DNA from 4 places in the Shewanella woodyi ATCC 51908 genome. Region 4 is predicted to be linked to each of the others. Evidence: predicted binding sites of a transcription regulator. Region 4 holds the regulator's gene; each other region holds the start of a gene.
The links. The regulator sigma-54, encoded in region 4, starts transcription at its own class of promoters, with help from an activator protein. The targets are predictions, from matches to a motif close to GTTGGCACGNNNNTNGNNT.

Region 1: flgF (flagellar basal-body rod protein FlgF) is a predicted target of sigma-54. The motif match lies at 2,082-2,100, and genes of this name have one in related genera.
Region 2: SWOO_RS07675 (LruC domain-containing protein) is a predicted target of sigma-54. The motif match lies at 2,375-2,393, and genes of this name have one in related genera.
Region 3: fliE (flagellar hook-basal body complex protein FliE) is a predicted target of sigma-54. The motif match lies at 2,630-2,648, and genes of this name have one in related genera.

Annotation. Positions count from the first base shown of each region.
Region 1 covers NC_010506.1:1,989,735-1,993,952, forward strand. Annotated here, with positions in the region: gene flgD (flagellar hook assembly protein FlgD) at 1-458, shown strand, start outside; gene flgE (flagellar hook protein FlgE) at 602-1,963, shown strand; gene flgF (flagellar basal-body rod protein FlgF) at 2,148-2,891, shown strand; gene flgG (flagellar basal-body rod protein FlgG) at 2,903-3,691, shown strand; gene flgH (flagellar basal body L-ring protein FlgH) at 3,702-4,218, shown strand, end outside.
Region 2 covers NC_010506.1:1,880,658-1,884,875, forward strand. Annotated here, with positions in the region: gene SWOO_RS07670 (hypothetical protein) at 1-169, opposite strand, end outside; gene SWOO_RS07675 (LruC domain-containing protein) at 192-2,336, opposite strand; gene SWOO_RS07680 (hypothetical protein) at 2,497-2,991, opposite strand; gene SWOO_RS07685 (M35 family metallo-endopeptidase) at 3,057-4,139, opposite strand.
Region 3 covers NC_010506.1:2,006,181-2,010,398, forward strand. Annotated here, with positions in the region: gene SWOO_RS08210 (sensor histidine kinase) at 40-1,152, shown strand; gene SWOO_RS08215 (sigma-54-dependent transcriptional regulator) at 1,145-2,503, shown strand; gene fliE (flagellar hook-basal body complex protein FliE) at 2,722-3,054, shown strand; gene fliF (flagellar basal-body MS-ring/collar protein FliF) at 3,146-4,218, shown strand, end outside.
Region 4 covers NC_010506.1:5,139,928-5,144,145, forward strand. Annotated here, with positions in the region: gene lptA (lipopolysaccharide transport periplasmic protein LptA) at 1-476, shown strand, start outside; gene lptB (LPS export ABC transporter ATP-binding protein) at 473-1,204, shown strand; gene SWOO_RS21745 (RNA polymerase factor sigma-54) at 1,356-2,837, shown strand; gene hpf (ribosome hibernation promoting factor) at 3,046-3,333, shown strand; gene ptsN (PTS IIA-like nitrogen regulatory protein PtsN) at 3,336-3,779, shown strand; gene rapZ (RNase adapter RapZ) at 3,776-4,218, shown strand, end outside.

The DNA of each region.
Region 1 (4,218 bases), 2.8 Mb from region 4:
TTAACCTTAATACTGTGATGACCTCGAGCCAAGCGCTGCAGGCATCAGGCTTAGTTGGGCAGAAGGTGTTGATCCCATCTGATACTGGGCATGTTTCAGCCGAAGGCCGAGAGCTTAAAGGGATCATCAGTACCCCTGAAGCTATCGAAAGTATCACGGTACGTGTTGAAGATGACAAAGGACAGTTAGTTAAATCGTTTACGGTTGATGGCAGTGCTGGCGGCAACGTGGATGTGGCATGGGATGGACTTGATAAAAATGGCGAGCCAGTTGCCGACGGTAACTACTCCATCAAGGCGTCAGGCAAAGTTGATGGTAAGAGTGAAGAGCTAGCCGTATCTACCTATGCCCACGTGACCAGTGTTTCACTCGGTACGGCAAGCACGGGTGCCATTCTTAACTTACGTGGCGTTGGTGGTATTAAGATTGGAGATGTATTAGCTGTCGCTGAAAGCTAATTCAAATAACAAACTTGTCTGCATAGTGGGTGAGTTTAAGTAATAAATTATCCAGAACCTTAGGTTGCTGGATACTCAGTTCAAACAATGAAGTGATGGCTGGATTGTCATCATTCAGAAATGAATCGAAATCGAGGTGAATTATGTCGTTTAACATTGCATTGAGTGGTATTTCCGCTGCCCAGAAAGATCTAAATACCACAGCGAATAACATCGCTAACGTTAACAGCATTGGCTTTAAGGAATCTCGAGCTGAATTCGCCGATGTGTACGCAAACTCCATTTTTGCGAACAGTAAGACAGCGGTGGGTGGTGGTGCGACAACAAGTCAAGTTGCTCAGCAGTTCCATCAAGGTAGCTTACAGTTCACCAACAATGCCCTAGATATGGCGATTAATGGTGGTGGCTTTTTCGTTACATCAAGCAGCTTAGATTCACAAGATCACACCTTCACAAGAGCTGGGGCGTTTAAAGTCGATTCAAATAACTACTTGGTTGACTCGCAAGGTAACTTCCTACAGACATTTGGTGTCGATAAAGATGGTAACTCAACCTCGGTGAGCTTAACGACGACCAGCCCAGTTATCATTCCAGATACCGCAGGTAGCCCAAAGATGACAGATGAAATTGGGATACAGATGAATCTAAATGCGGGTGATGACACCTTAGATCCTGCCGCATTTGATCCAAACGATCGTGATACCTATAACAACTCAACTGCGGTAACCTTATATGATTCATTAGGTGAACCTCATATTATGACCACCTATTTTGTTCGTCCACCTCAAGCGGCATATACAGGTGCGAGTAATTGGGTCGCTTTCTACGCTGTCGATGGAAAGCAAGTTGACTTAGCAGGTCCAGCTGGTACTTATCAAACAGATACTACAGGTGATGGTAATGCCGATAGTAGTGGCTCTGCGACAACAGCTGGTGGCTGGAAAGGCTCGGTACTGACCTATAACGATACGGGGGCATATGTTGGTAGTGATCCTGCGGTTGTGACCACAGAGGAGCTGGGTGTTAATGGTGCCGGGGTACTCGGTCCTGGCGCCGATGGAACCCAAACTTTGGCGGTTAAATATAATAATCCAACTCAATATGCTTCAACATTTGAGGTCACTGAACTCACGCAAGATGGTACGACGGTTGGTCGTTTAACCAATGTTGAAGTGGGAGCCGACGGCCTAATTAATGCCAGCTACAGTAACGGTTCGACGGTTCCGTTGGCGAGAGTCGCCTTGGCTCGTTTTGCCAATGAACAAGGTTTGACTCAAGTTGGTAATACTTCATGGAAAGCCAGTTTAGACTCAGGGCTTGCCCTTGCTGGTGAAGCAAACAGTGGGACGTTTGGTAGTATTCGTTCATCGGCTCTTGAACAGTCGAATGTTGATTTGACGACAGAGTTAGTCGACCTTATCTCTGCTCAAAGAAACTTCCAAGCAAACTCAAGAACTTTGGAAGTGAACAATACCCTGCAGCAAACGGTACTTCAGATCCGATAGTTTCCCTAAAATAGAGGAGCGGCCTACATCGCTCCTCTTATCTTCTCTAAATCTTCTTGCTACTCCCCCTTATATTTTTACAGCCCTATTTTTATCACCGCCAATAATTTGTTCCTATTGTGGCATGTAACTTGCTGCATATTATTCATATATAGTTTTATGCGAAAGATTGACGGAGGAGCTGGTGGACAAATTACTCTACGTCGCAATGAGTGGCGCTAAGCAGAATATGAATGCTCTGGCGGTACGTGCGAATAACTTAGCCAATGCTAATACCGATGGTTTTAAAGCGGACATGGAACAAGCGCGTTCTATGCAGGCTTTTGGCGAAGGTTTGCCGACACGCGTATTTGCAATGACTGAAAATCCATCGGCAAATTTCTCCTCAGGTCCTATTAAGACAACTGGACGAGATCTGGATATTGCGATTAATGGCAGTGGATGGATAGCGGTTCAAGGGGCTGATGGTGGCGAAGCTTATACTCGCTCTGGGAGCTTAAGTTTCGATACTTCAGGTTTACTGCGTAATGACAGAGGAAACCCAATTATGGGTGATTCCGGTCCTATCGTTTTACCATTGCCGATAGAGAAAGTTGAGATAGCTCAAGATGGCATTATCTCAGTGCGTCCTTTAGGGGCGACAGCGGAAGTGATTGAAGAGGTAGGCAGGATTAAGTTAGTGAATCCTGGCGATGGAAATATGATGCGAGGAGCTGATGGTTTGTTTAGACAGATGTCAGGTGAAATTGCTCCTGCTGATCCACGTGTTGCCGTTGAAAGTGGTGCAGTGGAGGGCAGTAATGTGAATGCTGTCGATGAGATGGTGTCTTTGATTGATATACAACGTCAGTTTGAGATGCAGGTCAAGATGATGAAAACCGCAGAAGAGATGGATCAAGCATCATCTTCATTAATGCGTATTAGCTAGGAGATTATATTATGCATCCGGCGTTATGGATAAGTAAGACTGGGTTAGATGCTCAGCAAACCGATATTTCAGTTATCTCCAATAATGTGGCTAATGCCAGCACCGTTGGTTACAAAAAGAGTCGCGCAGTTTTTGAAGACCTTCTGTATCAGACTGTCAATCAAGCGGGTGGTGTGAGTGCATCAAACACTAAACTACCCAATGGATTAAATGTTGGTGCGGGAACGAAAGTGGTTGCCACTCAAAAGGTATTTACTCAAGGCAACATGCTGACCACAGATAATTCATTGGATCTGATGGTTGAAGGCCCAGGTTTTTTTGAAATTCAGTTGCCAGACGGCACCGCTGCTTATACCCGAAATGGTCAATTTACACTAGATGACACTGGGCAAATTGTGACATCAGGCTCTGGGTATGTGGTTCAGCCTGCTATCACTATTCCTGAGAATGCCACAGGCATTACAGTTTCCGCTGAAGGCGAAGTGTCGGTAAAAACAGCCGGCACAGCTGAGAGTCAGGTGGTTGGTCAGTTAACCATGTCAGACTTTATCAATCCAAGCGGGTTAGACCCCATGGGACAGAATTTATATACGGAAACCGGCGCCAGTGGTACCCCAATTCAGGGCACTGCATCTCTTGATGGCATGGGCGCTGTACGTCAGGGCGCTTTGGAAACATCAAATGTGAATGTAACCGAAGAGTTGGTGAACTTGATTGAGAGTCAGCGTATTTATGAGATGAACTCTAAAGTTATCTCGGCTGTCGATCAGATGTTGTCATACGTGAACCAGAATCTATAGAGGTCTCGCCATGAATAAATATTGGTTATGGACAGTATCAAGCTTGGTGCTGCTACCGGTATTAGCAGGTTGTGCTTCAACAGGTGGTAAACCGATTGCTGACGATCCTTACTACGCACCGGTGTACCCTGAAGCGCCACCGACTAAAATCGCGGCAACGGGATCCATGTATCAAGACAGCCAAGCTTCTAGTCTCTATTCTGATATTAAGGCTTTGAAAGTTGGTGATATTATTACTGTTATCTTGATGGAGCAGACGCAAGCCAAGAAAAGCGCTAATAATGAGATTAAAAAAGGCACGGATCTGTCCTTGGACCCTATTTATGCTGGCGGCGGCAATATCAGTATTGGAGGTCAACCTATCGATCTCAGGTATTCAGACAGTATGAATACCAAACGTGAGTCTGGAGCCGATCAAAGCAATAGCTTATCAGGGAGTATCTCTGCAAACGTGATGCAGGTGCTAAATAACGGCAACTTGGTTATCCGTGGTGAAAAGTGGATCAGTATCAATAATGGTGATGAGT
Region 2 (4,218 bases), 2.7 Mb from region 4:
TGGTTGAAGGTGGTGTAACAGTCCCCGTTGTCGCAGCAGGAGCAGAGCTTTCATCTCCTCCGCCACCTCCACATGCTGTTATGCTTGCAAATAGCAGGACGAGTAAGCATGTTTTGCCAGTCTCAATGCAAGATATTAATGCTTTGATAAGATCATTGAATGTTGTCATTTCTATCTCCTTACCTTCAGGATTAATCTTGGAAGATCAATTGTGAATTGGCATTTTGGTACCAATTTTTATTGGTATCGCCTGTACTATCTGCCGCAAAATCGAGAAACTCTGGGTAGGTAACATCTAGCCTTTGCCTCTCTGCTGGGTGTTGCCAAGTTTCAGGGATCTCTAATGCCCAGCTCATCCCATTTTCATTAAGGAAGTACTGCCCAGAAGCTGGATCTGATCTGTCTTCTCTTGCACCAAAGTAGGCGGTGGAAAACTTATCGGTCGGCGCTTTATTTTTCAGGTGAATTTCAAGTTTACGTCCGGGCAGTTCACCAACCACATTCTTGGCTGCTAAGCCATGATCGGTACCTGGAGTTGCAAAGATGAATGGGTCGTAGGGGAACTCCGGCATATCCTCAACTGCCACAGCATTTTCAAAAGGCACTCGCATCTTCCATGTAGTGCGGTAGGTTGTCCCACAGCCAGCCTCAGTTCTCAGGTAGTTACAACCTGTCGCTAAGCTAATATGATCCCAGAGATCTTGGGTGAAGATGAGCACGGCATTAGTCTGCCCTGATTCAAGTGGCGACGTGCTTTGAGCGACCTCATCGATACTCCACTCGATTGCATTCTCTTTTATATTGCCCATGGCGATATCATGAAGTTGAATGGCAAAGCCGTTATGATAGGCTGCCCCCATTGCGGCTAACTTAGCCTCAAACTCCACCCTGATCACTTGGCCACTCTTGATATACTCAATCAGTCTGAGGTTAAAGATGACATCGTTCATGTCATAATCTTCCTGATCTGGGTAGAGATCTTCATAAGCGACAGAGGTGTATCCTGAAGATGAGGGATAGTAATTTATGGTGACTTGAGCTTCGGTGACGGTAACTGGATAATCTTCAACCTCACCATCCCCCACGCCGCCTGTTGGACCAATATCTGCTAAGCTGCTATAGCGAAATCTAGCCCATGTTTGTCCCGCTTTACCCCAAGTTGGTACATCTAAATTTACGGTGTTACTGCCTGGGGAAAGTGCCTGGCCGCTGATAGCTCGCTCGTCATCATCGAACACACCATTACCATTCCAGTCGAACCAAGCATTGAGATAACCGCCAGAACCAGTAGCTGTTACTAGAATGACGGCTGACTCACCTAGCTCAAAGCCGGTAGGAAAGCTCACACCATCTTCATCATCGTTGCCATCACTGCTGTCGTCGGATAAGGGGGTAGGGTATCCACTGGACTCATTATCGACACCGGAGCCAAGATAAAAGTCATCGATAATTGAGTGTCGTGCACCGTTTGAGGACATCAAGGTTTTATAGCTGTCAGGGGCGTCACCAAAATCGACACTATCACCTACAGGTATATCAGCAAGGGCGCAGCGTGCGCCGTCGTTACTTGAAGAAGAGGGACCATAAGCGAAAAGCTCTCCGCTAGGCTCTGCACCACTCATGTCGACACGATAGATTTTACCGTCGCTATTGTTACTGATATAGAGTGTGCCGTTAAGATCAAAAAACTGCGCCCCAAAGGTGAAGTTTGAACCAGAGGAGACCAGAACTGTGCCTAGGTTAGTTGAGGCTGCGGTGACTGGATCAATCTGCAGTAAATTACCATTGGAACCATTACTGACAGCATAGATATAACCATCGGTTGGATGGAACGCAAAGTCGGTAATATTGTAACTCGCATTGGCTTTACTGCCACTGACTAAGGTCATGGTGTAATTATTGGGATCATCTAGAGGAATGGTAAATAAGCCTTTGTTTTTCTTATACCCATACCAAACATTCTCATCAATGGCGATATCACCGACAAAGAAGTTTCCTGCTGCAGCTGCATCAGCATCTTTCGTGACGGATAGTGGATTAATTTGGTAGTCACTACCTGTTTTTCCTAGTGTGGCACTTTGATAATCCCAACCATAGATATAGTTATCATGGTAGTTAAATCCAACACCATTATAGGATTTCGTGGTTCCCATATCGGCAGAGGATTCTACATAGCTACCTGTTGATAGTTCTACTGAATATGCTTTGGGGGCTGATGAAGGAGTTTGTATGATAAAGGCTTGAGTGGGACACTCCTCAAACTCCGTAGCCCAACTGTTGCCTTGGTAAAGTAAGATTCCACTCGTGATCAATATCAGATTTTTTATATTTCTCATTGGGCTTCCTTAATCCATTAACCTAAGTGACTAATGGATAGCAGGGTTTGTGCCAATAATTTTTTACTTTAAATACATGTGGTTATATTTTTTGTTGTTTTTGGTTATGCGGGCATTCGCATACTGCAAGCCAAGTTGCAGATTGACATCAATGCATCTGCTATAGGTGTTTTTCATGTCTGTTTATTAAGTTAATCCGTATTTTTGGGCATGTGAGTTCAAGACTGCTGTTTTCAAGCTGACTTTTTGTTAAAGGAGTGAGCAAGATGGGGGATATCTCGACTGTGTATTCTCCGTTATTCAATCTAAAAGCTTGAGCTAGTTCTAGCTCAACCTGAACGTTCTCTCCTGCTTTGAGAATTAAGTAGTCCTCTTTGTTAGGTTCTCCTCTTTTCATCAATGCACCTTCATAGGGAATTTGAACTCCTTTATGCGTGATGTGTATAAACTCACTGAACCAAGCGTCGAATGGTGTTTTCCATTGGAGAAACTTCCAAGGTTGCTCGCTTGGATTATGGAGGGTAAAGAGGAGCTTTGCCTCATTACCATGCTGTGAGAGCTTGCATTGAGGGAACATGATCGCTCCTGCTTTGGCTGGTAGTGGTGACAGGTAGAGAGATGAAGCCGCCAGCATTAAAATGATCACTTTTTTCATATTAGGCTCTGCGGTTAAAAAAGGGCAGAAAGCTCTGCCCAAAGACAAGTAAACTTGAGTGTAACTTAATTTAAGTTTGGTGTATTTTCCGCGAAGTATTCGTGACTATCTGCATTTTGAATCGCTTGCGCAGGATCGCTTATTGCTAACGCTTTGGCACCACTTTGACCGTAAACGATATCATCAGTGCCGGCGACTACATTAAAGTGACTCATCTCATGGATGATTGTACCACCTTTAGAGTCTGTTCCTGTGGTAGGAGCCGACCAAAAAGCACGGCACATATAAATTTTATAGGGTTGAGTTGGGTAGACATAAGCGAAGTACCTCTTCTTACAGCTACAGTCAATAGTCAATGGTTCGTTGTTAAGCGCACTGTCTATTTTGCTGAAGTTATTGCTGACAGTGTTCCAGCGAGATGAGCTGTAATTACCAAACCAAGTGTTGTAGCGCGTTGAGCTTGAGTTATTACCGTTCAGGTGCTGGTTGGCATCAGCTGACATACCTTTTGCGGCATCTAAACCTGCCAGAATGTCAGTTTTTTGTGAGTTACTACAGCGACCTGTAAAGGTGACACCATCCACTTCTCCACCACCATCTCCTCCACCCGGTTTACCCTTTTTTGTGCCTTGTTTTAGTTCACGTCCCTCAAGGTAGAAACTTGTCGGCTGGGAATGTATACCCTCAACTCCCAAACGTGCTAGTTTTTTAGCTTGCCCTGGATTAGGAGCAAAGAGCTGCAATGAACTGACATCGTAACTGATCTCATACTCTGCTGTTGAGCTCATATCATAAAGAGAAGATAACTCTACGTCATAGGAGATACTCTCGCCTGATTTTAACTTGATGTAGTCATTTTTTGTTGGTGCTTGACGTTTGTAGTGTGCGCCTAAGTATGCTCGCTCTTCACCATTAGCTGTGACTTTAAACAGTGCTTCCTCTACGCCATCTGCAGCCGTATACCACTTTAATACTTTTACTGGAATATGTTCTTCATTGGTTAATGTGACTTTTACAACGACATTATCACTGCTTTTATAGTCCTGCTGGCTCATCTCGAGTGTTGCATTTATGCCATCGGCATAAGCGGAACTACTGATTAGTGCTGCTGTGACAGCAATGGCGCTCAATGCTTTTTTTGTATTCATTGATTTATCCTCAAGGTGTTATTTACATTTGTATTTATTTTGTTTGTTTTGTGTTTTGTAAATGTTTCGAGTGAAGTTT
Region 3 (4,218 bases), 2.8 Mb from region 4:
CATGTAGCTTGTTAGCAGCAATTTTTTGACGGAGTAAATATGTCCGTAAGTCCTCAAATACAACAGGATACGATATCCCAACACTCTCCTAAGTGGTTGGATATTGCGCCAGCAGCGAATATGTCTAATCGAATGGAGCATATTCTGCAAGCTATGCCATCGGGCATTGTTATCATAAATGGTGATGGTGTTGTTACGGACACAAATCCTGTCGCGGTGAAGCTATTAGGCTTGCCTTTGGAGGGGTTAAAGTGGATTCAGGTTATTAATCGTGCCTTTTCTCCTCAAGACGATGATGGACATGAAGTATCACTTCGTAATGGCCGCAGAGTGAAGTTAGCAATCACTCCACTAACACCTGAATCTGGCCAATTAATAGTGTTAACTGATCTGACAGAAACGCGTATTTTGCAGAAAAACTTATCGCATCTTCAGCGTCTCTCTGCTTTAGGTAAAATGGTGGCCACTTTGGCTCACCAAGTTAGAACGCCATTAACAGCTGCACTTCTATATGCTTCCAACTTAGGAAGTCCTAAATTGACGGATGTTTCCAGAAAAAGATTTCAGGGAAAGTTAGTTGATAGGCTAAACGAGTTAGAGCATCAGGTGAATGATATGCTCTTAATGGCTAAAGGCCGTCAGCAGGAGCAAGGCGAAGCGGAGCATATCTCAACGGTCATGGAAAGCGTACTCGCCAATTGCGAACCGATTGCTGAGCAGAACCGGTGTGAACTTGAATTTATAGATAGCTCGAAGAGTCCATTTCTGGCTAATTCGAGTGCGTTAAGCTCAGCAATTAATAATCTGGTTGTTAACAGCATTGAAGCTGGCTCGACAAAGGTAAAAATTCAGGGATATGAAACACAGAGCAATTTGCATATCGACATTATTGATAATGGCAAAGGGTTAGACAAGGCGATGCAGCAGAAGGTGCTTGAACCATTTTTTACCACTAAAGCACAAGGTACCGGTTTAGGTTTAGCGGTTGTTCAATCTGTTGTGGCAAATCATAGTGGAAAATTGCAACTTAGATGTGAAAAAACAAAAGGGTGTACGGCTTCATTGGTTTTCCCAAAATTATTGGGCCAAGACTCTGAAACCTTTGATAAACCCTTGGTAAAAGAAGTTGATGAAGGAGCTAAATATGTCTGAAGGTAAACTATTATTGGTCGAAGATGATCACTCTCTTCGTGAAGCCCTATTAGACACTCTTTTGATAGCTCATTATGACTGTGTGGATGTTGCTTCTGCAGAGGATGCCATTGTTAAGCTTAAACACGAGTCATTTGATATGGTGATAAGTGATGTGCAGATGGAGGGAGTGGGTGGTTTAGGCTTACTAAATTACCTTCAACAACATCACCCACAGTTACCTATGTTACTTATGACAGCATATGCAACGATAGATAATGCTGTAAATGCTATTAAGCTTGGGGCTGTCGATTATTTAGCGAAGCCCTTTGCACCAGAGGTTTTGTTGAATCAAGTCTCTCGTTATCTCAAGCCAAAATTGTGTCAAACACAACCTGTTGTTGCTGATGAAAAGAGTCTAGCGCTACTCTCTTTAGCACAGAAAGTGGCAGCTTCAGATGCTTCAGTGATGATCATGGGGCCAAGTGGTTCAGGTAAAGAGGTATTGGCTAGGTTTATTCACCAAAACAGCCCCCGTGCAGAGCAACCTTTTGTCGCGATTAACTGTGCAGCAATTCCTGAAAATATGCTTGAAGCAACTCTATTTGGCTATGAAAAAGGGGCTTTCACCGGTGCTTATCAGGCCTGTCCTGGTAAATTTGAACAGGCGCAGGGAGGAACCTTGCTACTTGATGAGATCTCTGAAATGGAGCTAGGCCTACAGGCTAAGTTACTAAGGGTACTTCAAGAGAGAGAGGTGGAGCGAATTGGCGGCCGCAAGAATATCAAGTTAGATGTGAGGGTATTGGCAACCTCAAACCGCGATCTTAAATCTATGGCAGCATCAGGTGACTTTAGAGAAGATCTCTATTACAGAATAAATGTGTTTCCTTTAGTCTGGCCTTCGTTAAATCAAAGGCCAGCAGATATACTACCACTGGCTCGTCATCTGCTGCTTAGGCATGCAACGACATCAGGGATGTCGGAGATCCCTGATTTTGAAGAGAGCGCTTCTCGTCGCCTGCTGACTCACCGATGGCCTGGTAATGTCCGAGAGTTAGATAATGTGATTCAGAGAGCCTTAATTCTCTTCACTGGCGGGAATATAACCGCCAATGAGATCATAATCGATGCGGACGAAGTGATGCTTACTCAGGATGTGAAGTGTCATACTAGCACTCAAGAGAGCTCGCTGGAGTTGGATGCACTCGGAGATGAGCTAAAAGCTCAAGAACACGTGATCATTCTAGAAACTTTGACCCAGTGTCAAGGTAGTCGTAAGCTCGTTGCTGAGAAGCTAGGTATTAGCGCCAGAACTCTTAGGTATAAAATGGCCAAGATGAGAGATGCTGGTATTCAGATCCCTGCATAAACCGATCTTTTGATTTAGCTTAGCTATGTTTATAAAAGGCACTAACTTTAGTGCCTTTTTAGTATTTATTCCCCTCCATGCACAATTTTATCTCTCTCTTTTTTGTATTTCAGCACAACTCATCTTTGTGGCAAACAAATTGCATTAGTTCTTACCAAGAATCATTTTCGTCAACTATCCGTCATTTCTACTGTTAGTCGACTGTTTGGGAGAAACCTATGCAAATCGGAGCAAACTCTTTATTGCAAGAGATGAAGTCACTGAGTGGAGAGATCCCTACAGGCAGTATCACTCCCCAGATAACGCAGCAGGTAAGAAGTACTTCAGGTAGCGATTTTGGTGAGTTGTTATCACAGGCTGTTACCAGTGTCGGTGAGTTACAAGCTAACTCTGGGGAGCTATCTTCTAGACTCGACATGGGAGACACAAGGGTTACCTTGTCTGACACTGTTATCGCGCGTGAGAAAGCTAGCGTAGCATTTGAAGCAACAGTTCAAGTGAGAAATAAACTGGTGGAAGCCTATAAAGAAATCATGAGTATGCCTGTATAATACGTTGCATTACTTAGGTTTTATCTATTTTTAGTTGGTATTTTGACCACAATGATTAATAGACAAGCAGGGATCTATTTTGAGTACAGATATGGTTGTAGGTACAAATTCCACATTGGCAAGTGATGATATTGCCGGTGGTGTTCAGGAAGAGAATAAGTCTGGTGGACTTGGCTCATTTGGTGGTGTTGATATGTTACGCCAAGTGACAATGGTGCTTGCACTTGCTATCTGTCTTGCTGTGGCTGTTTTTGTCATGTTGTGGGCCCAAGAGCCAGAGTTTCGACCATTGGGTAAAATGGCGACCGAAGATATGATCCAAGTACTCGATGTGTTGGATAAGAACAAGGTTGCTTATAAAATAGAGGGCGATGTTGTTAAAGTGCCTGAGGAGAAGTATCAAGAGGTCAAATTGATGCTTAGCCGTGAAGGGGTGGATAGCGCGTCAAACAGCACTGACTACCTGAGCCAAGATAGTGGCTTTGGTGTAAGTCAACGAATGGAACAAGCAAGGCTTAAACACAGCCAAGAGCTAAATTTAGCTAGAGCGATTGAAGAGCTACGAAGTGTCACTCGTGCAAAAGTGATTTTGGCTATTCCAAAAGAGAATGTGTTTGCCAGAAATCGCTCAAAACCTAGTGCCACTGTAGTGATTAGTGCACGCCGTGCAGGTTTAGGTCAGGAGGAGGTCGATTCGATAGTCGATATCGTTGCTTCTGCTGTACAGGGGTTAGAGCCAACACGTGTTACGGTTACCGATTCTAATGGTCGTTTGCTAAACTCAGGCAGTCAAGATGGTGTATCGGCTCGAGCTAGAAGAGAGCTTGAGTTGGTTCAACAGAAAGAGTCAGAATACCGCAATAAAGTTGAATCCATATTAATGCCGATCCTTGGCCCTGAAAACTTTACCTCTCAAGTTGATGTGAGCATGGATTTTACCGCTGTTGAGCAAACCGCAAAACGCTTTAATCCAGATTTACCAGCGCTTCGCAGTGAGATGACGGTAGAGAATAGTTCTAACTCAGGTGCGATAGGCGGCATACCTGGTGCTTTGAGTAATCAGCCTCCAATGGAAGCGAACATTCCTCAAAATGCATTAGACGGTGAACAGAGTGAAGCAAATAAGAACCCTGGATCCTCTCATAAAGAAGCAACTCGTAATTT
Region 4 (4,218 bases):
CAGATATTAAAAATAACCAGATCATCTTTAATGGCCCAGTTGAAGTCGTTCAGGGCTCAGTTAAAATCAATGCCGATAAGCTTAGAGCCTTTACCAAAGAGGGGTCTAACGGACGTATCTTAGTCGCTACGGGGAATCCAGCAACTTACTCACAGATAATGGAAGATGGCCGTCCAGCCAACGCCAGCGCAAAAGAGATCCGCTACGAGTTATCAAAACGCACTCTTATTCTGAAGGGTAATGCGACGCTTGAGCAAGATGGTAGCCAAGTTACAGGTAATCAGATTCAATATAACATTGAAAAGCAGCAGCTTATTGCTGAAAGTACAGGTAGCGAAAGGGTCATCACCATTATCCAACCTGAAAATTACCAGGATGAGTCTAAGCCTAAAACAGATAGCAACAAAGAGACTCAACCTGAAACAAAGCCAGAGATACCTGTAGAACCTGCAGTTAACGCTCAGGAGATCGAATGAGTTCTTTGACGTTAAAGGCTGTAAACCTAGCCAAAAGTTATAAAAGTCGCGCCGTAGTACAGGACGTGAGCCTCAGTGTAAAAACAGGTCAGATTGTTGGCTTACTCGGCCCCAATGGTGCAGGAAAAACCACCACCTTTTATATGGTCGTGGGCTTAGTACAAAGTGATAAAGGTCGTATCTTTATCGATAGTGACGATCTCACATTAGATCCCATGCATCTACGCGCCCGTAAAGGGATAGGTTACCTGCCCCAAGAGGCCAGTATCTTCAGAAAGCTCTCAGTGCGCGATAATATTATGGCCGTTCTCCAGACCCGTGATGAGCTAGATAAAAATGCTCGTGAGGAGCAGCTTGAACATCTGCTGGAGGAGTTCCACATTACCCATATCAGAGATAGCCAAGGGATGTCGCTGTCAGGTGGTGAGCGTAGACGTGTTGAGATAGCTAGAGCACTGGCTGCAAACCCTAAATTTATCCTGCTTGATGAGCCCTTTGCAGGTGTCGATCCTATCTCGGTTATCGACATCAAAAAGATCATTTTACAGCTCAAAAGTCGTGGTCTTGGTGTCTTGATCACTGACCATAACGTGCGGGAAACATTGGATGTTTGTGAGCATGCCTATATTGTAAGTCATGGAAACTTAATCGCTGAAGGTACACCCGCTGAAATCTTAGACAATCAGCAAGTGCGAGCTGTGTACTTAGGTGAACAATTCAAGCTATAGTTAATCTAGAGGAGCAGTTCTCCTCTAATTTAGAAATTCTACAGCATCGTTATGATTCATTCTTATGAAGTCAATTGAGGGAGCAAAGACTCCCCAAATAGCTCCAACAGGCTTTCTCATTTTATAAGTACAAAGTAGGGAATAGCAGTACATGAAAGCGTCACTCCAGCTCAAAATGGGTCAGCACTTAACCATGACTCCCCAGCTTCAACAGGCGATACGTCTGCTGCAGCTGTCGTCACTGGAACTGCAACAGGAGATCCAACAAGCATTAGATTCCAATCCATTACTGGAGTTGGACGAAGAGCAAGTTGATGCTAACGCTGACAATAGCGATGTCAAAAACAACAGCGAAACAGACTTCAGTGCTTCTGTCGAGAAAGAGGCCGATAAAGACAGCTCGTCACTAGAAACATCCGACGCACTGAATCAAGATTCCATGCCTGAAGACCTTCCTGTCGACACCACTTGGGATGAGGTCTACACCGCAACACCAAACTCAAGCTCTGGCGCGATGCGAGATGATGACCTTCCCTTCCAAGGCGAAACCTGTGAAGGTCTATATGAGCACCTAGAGTGGCAAAAAAACTTAACCCCATTTTCTGATAATGACTTAGCCATCGCGACAGCCATTATTGATGCGATCGATGAGCGTGGCTACCTCACGCAAAGTACCGATGATATCTTAGAAGCCATGGGCGATCCTGAGATAGAGCTCGATGAAGTTGAAGCGGTGCTTAAGCGTGTTCAGCACTTTGATCCTATCGGTGTTGCAGCCCGTGACCTCAGTGAATGCCTGTTTATACAGCTAGCTCAATATGCCAACACAACACCTCATATCGACAATGCCCGATTACTGATTAAAGAGCACCTTGATCTAATTGCAGGCCGTGACTTCCGCCTCTTAATGCGTAAAACCAAACTTAAAGAGGATGATTTAAGGCAAGCCATTGAACTGATTCAAACCCTAAATCCACGTCCTGGACTGGCCATCAACCCAAGTCGGGATGAGTATGTTATTCCAGATGTCACTGTGATTAAAAAGAAAGGGCGCTGGATTGTTGAACTCAACCCAGACTACATGCCAAAAATTAATGTGAATCAGCATTACGCTTCCATGGCTCGCAGCACGAAAAACCAAGCTGACAGTCAATTTATCCGTGGGCATTTGCAGGAAGCTAAGTGGTTTATCAAGAGCTTAGAGAGTCGTAACGATACTCTTTTAAAGGTCTCAAATTGCATCGTCAAGTTTCAACAAGGCTTCTTCGAATATGGTGAAGAGGCGATGAAACCTATGGTGCTAAATGACATAGCTGAAGAAGTTGAGATGCATGAATCGACCATCTCCCGTGTCACAACCCAAAAATATATGCATACCCCAAGAGGCATATTTGAGCTGAAATATTTCTTCTCCAGCCATGTGGGTACCGACGATGGCGGTGAGTGTTCATCAACAGCTATCCGCGCCTTCATTAAAAAGTTAGTGGCGGCAGAGAACCAACAAAAGCCTCTCAGTGATAGCAAGATGGCCCTTCTTCTTGCAGAGCAGGGCATTAAGGTGGCGAGACGAACCATAGCCAAGTACCGTGAGGCCATGTTGATCCCGCCATCGAATCAAAGAAAGAGTTTATAAGATATTTGAAAAGTGAATATATTGAGGTTGGTCATTGTGACGTAAAGTCTGTAAGTTCACGACATGCTAGATCCTGAATATAGAAGTGAGCTGGATATATATCCACACAGGATGCGGTGTTTCGAAGTAGCTTGAATATTTAAATGCAGTGTAAACCTCAAATCAGCGAGCGCGTTTTTAACACAAACGAATCTGAAGGAGTATCTCTATGCAAATAAACGTAACAGGTCATCACATCGAAATTACCACATCGCTACGCCAATATATTGAAGAAAAGTTTTCAAAGCTTGAACGACATTTCGATCAGATCAATAATGTGCACGTTATTTTGAATGTTCAAAAAATGCAGCAGAAAGCAGAAGCCAAACTCCATCTTGCTGGAGGTGAGGTTTTCGCCGCGTCACAACATGCGGATATGTATGCAGCAATAGACTCCCTGATTGACAAGCTCGACCGTCAGGTAATTAAACATAAAGAGAAGCAAACAAAACACTAACGATGGAATTAAGCACCATCCTGCAGCCGGAGTGCACAACTTGCGCCACTCCGGGCAGTAAGAAAAAGGTACTGGAACTTATCAGCGATCTTGCCGCTGTCCAGTACCCAAGCCTTTCCTCTCAAGAGATTTTTGAAAGTCTTTTAGCTAGAGAGAAAATGGGCAGCACAGGTATAGGTAACGGTATAGCGATTCCACATGGAAGGTTAACCAATATTAGTCAGCCCGTTGCGGTACTCATTAAGTGCGAAGAGCCTATCTCTTTCGACTCAATTGATAAACAGCCGGTCGATATACTATTTGCACTATTAGTTCCAGCTGATCAATGTGAACAGCACTTAAGCACCCTGTCGGCGATGGCAGAGAAGCTTAATGACAAGCTAATTTTAAAGCAGTTACGAAAAACACAAGACGAGTCAGAACTTTATCAGGTGATCACCCAATGAAACTGGTTATGGTATCCGGTCGTTCCGGATCAGGAAAATCTGTCGCCCTCAGGGTTTTAGAGGATCTCGGATACTATTGTGTCGACAATCTTCCTCTGCCTCTTATGGATACGCTATTGGAACAACTCAAAGATAGCACAGAGCTTGTTGCTATCAGTGTTGATGTCCGTAATATGCATGAGACAGAACTAGATAAACAGCTTTCAAACCTACCTGAAGGGACTGAGCTACTAAGCTTTTTCCTAAATTCAAGCGACGAAGTTCTCCTCAAGCGTTACAGCGAAACCCGTCGTCTCCACCCTCTTTCGAGAAGTAAAACTTCACTTAAAGAAGCGATAGATCATGAGCGGATACTGCTAGAGCCAGTCTCTAAACTCGTTGATCACTATATCGACACCTCTAATCTCAATATTTACGATCTTAGTAATCAGGTCAGAGA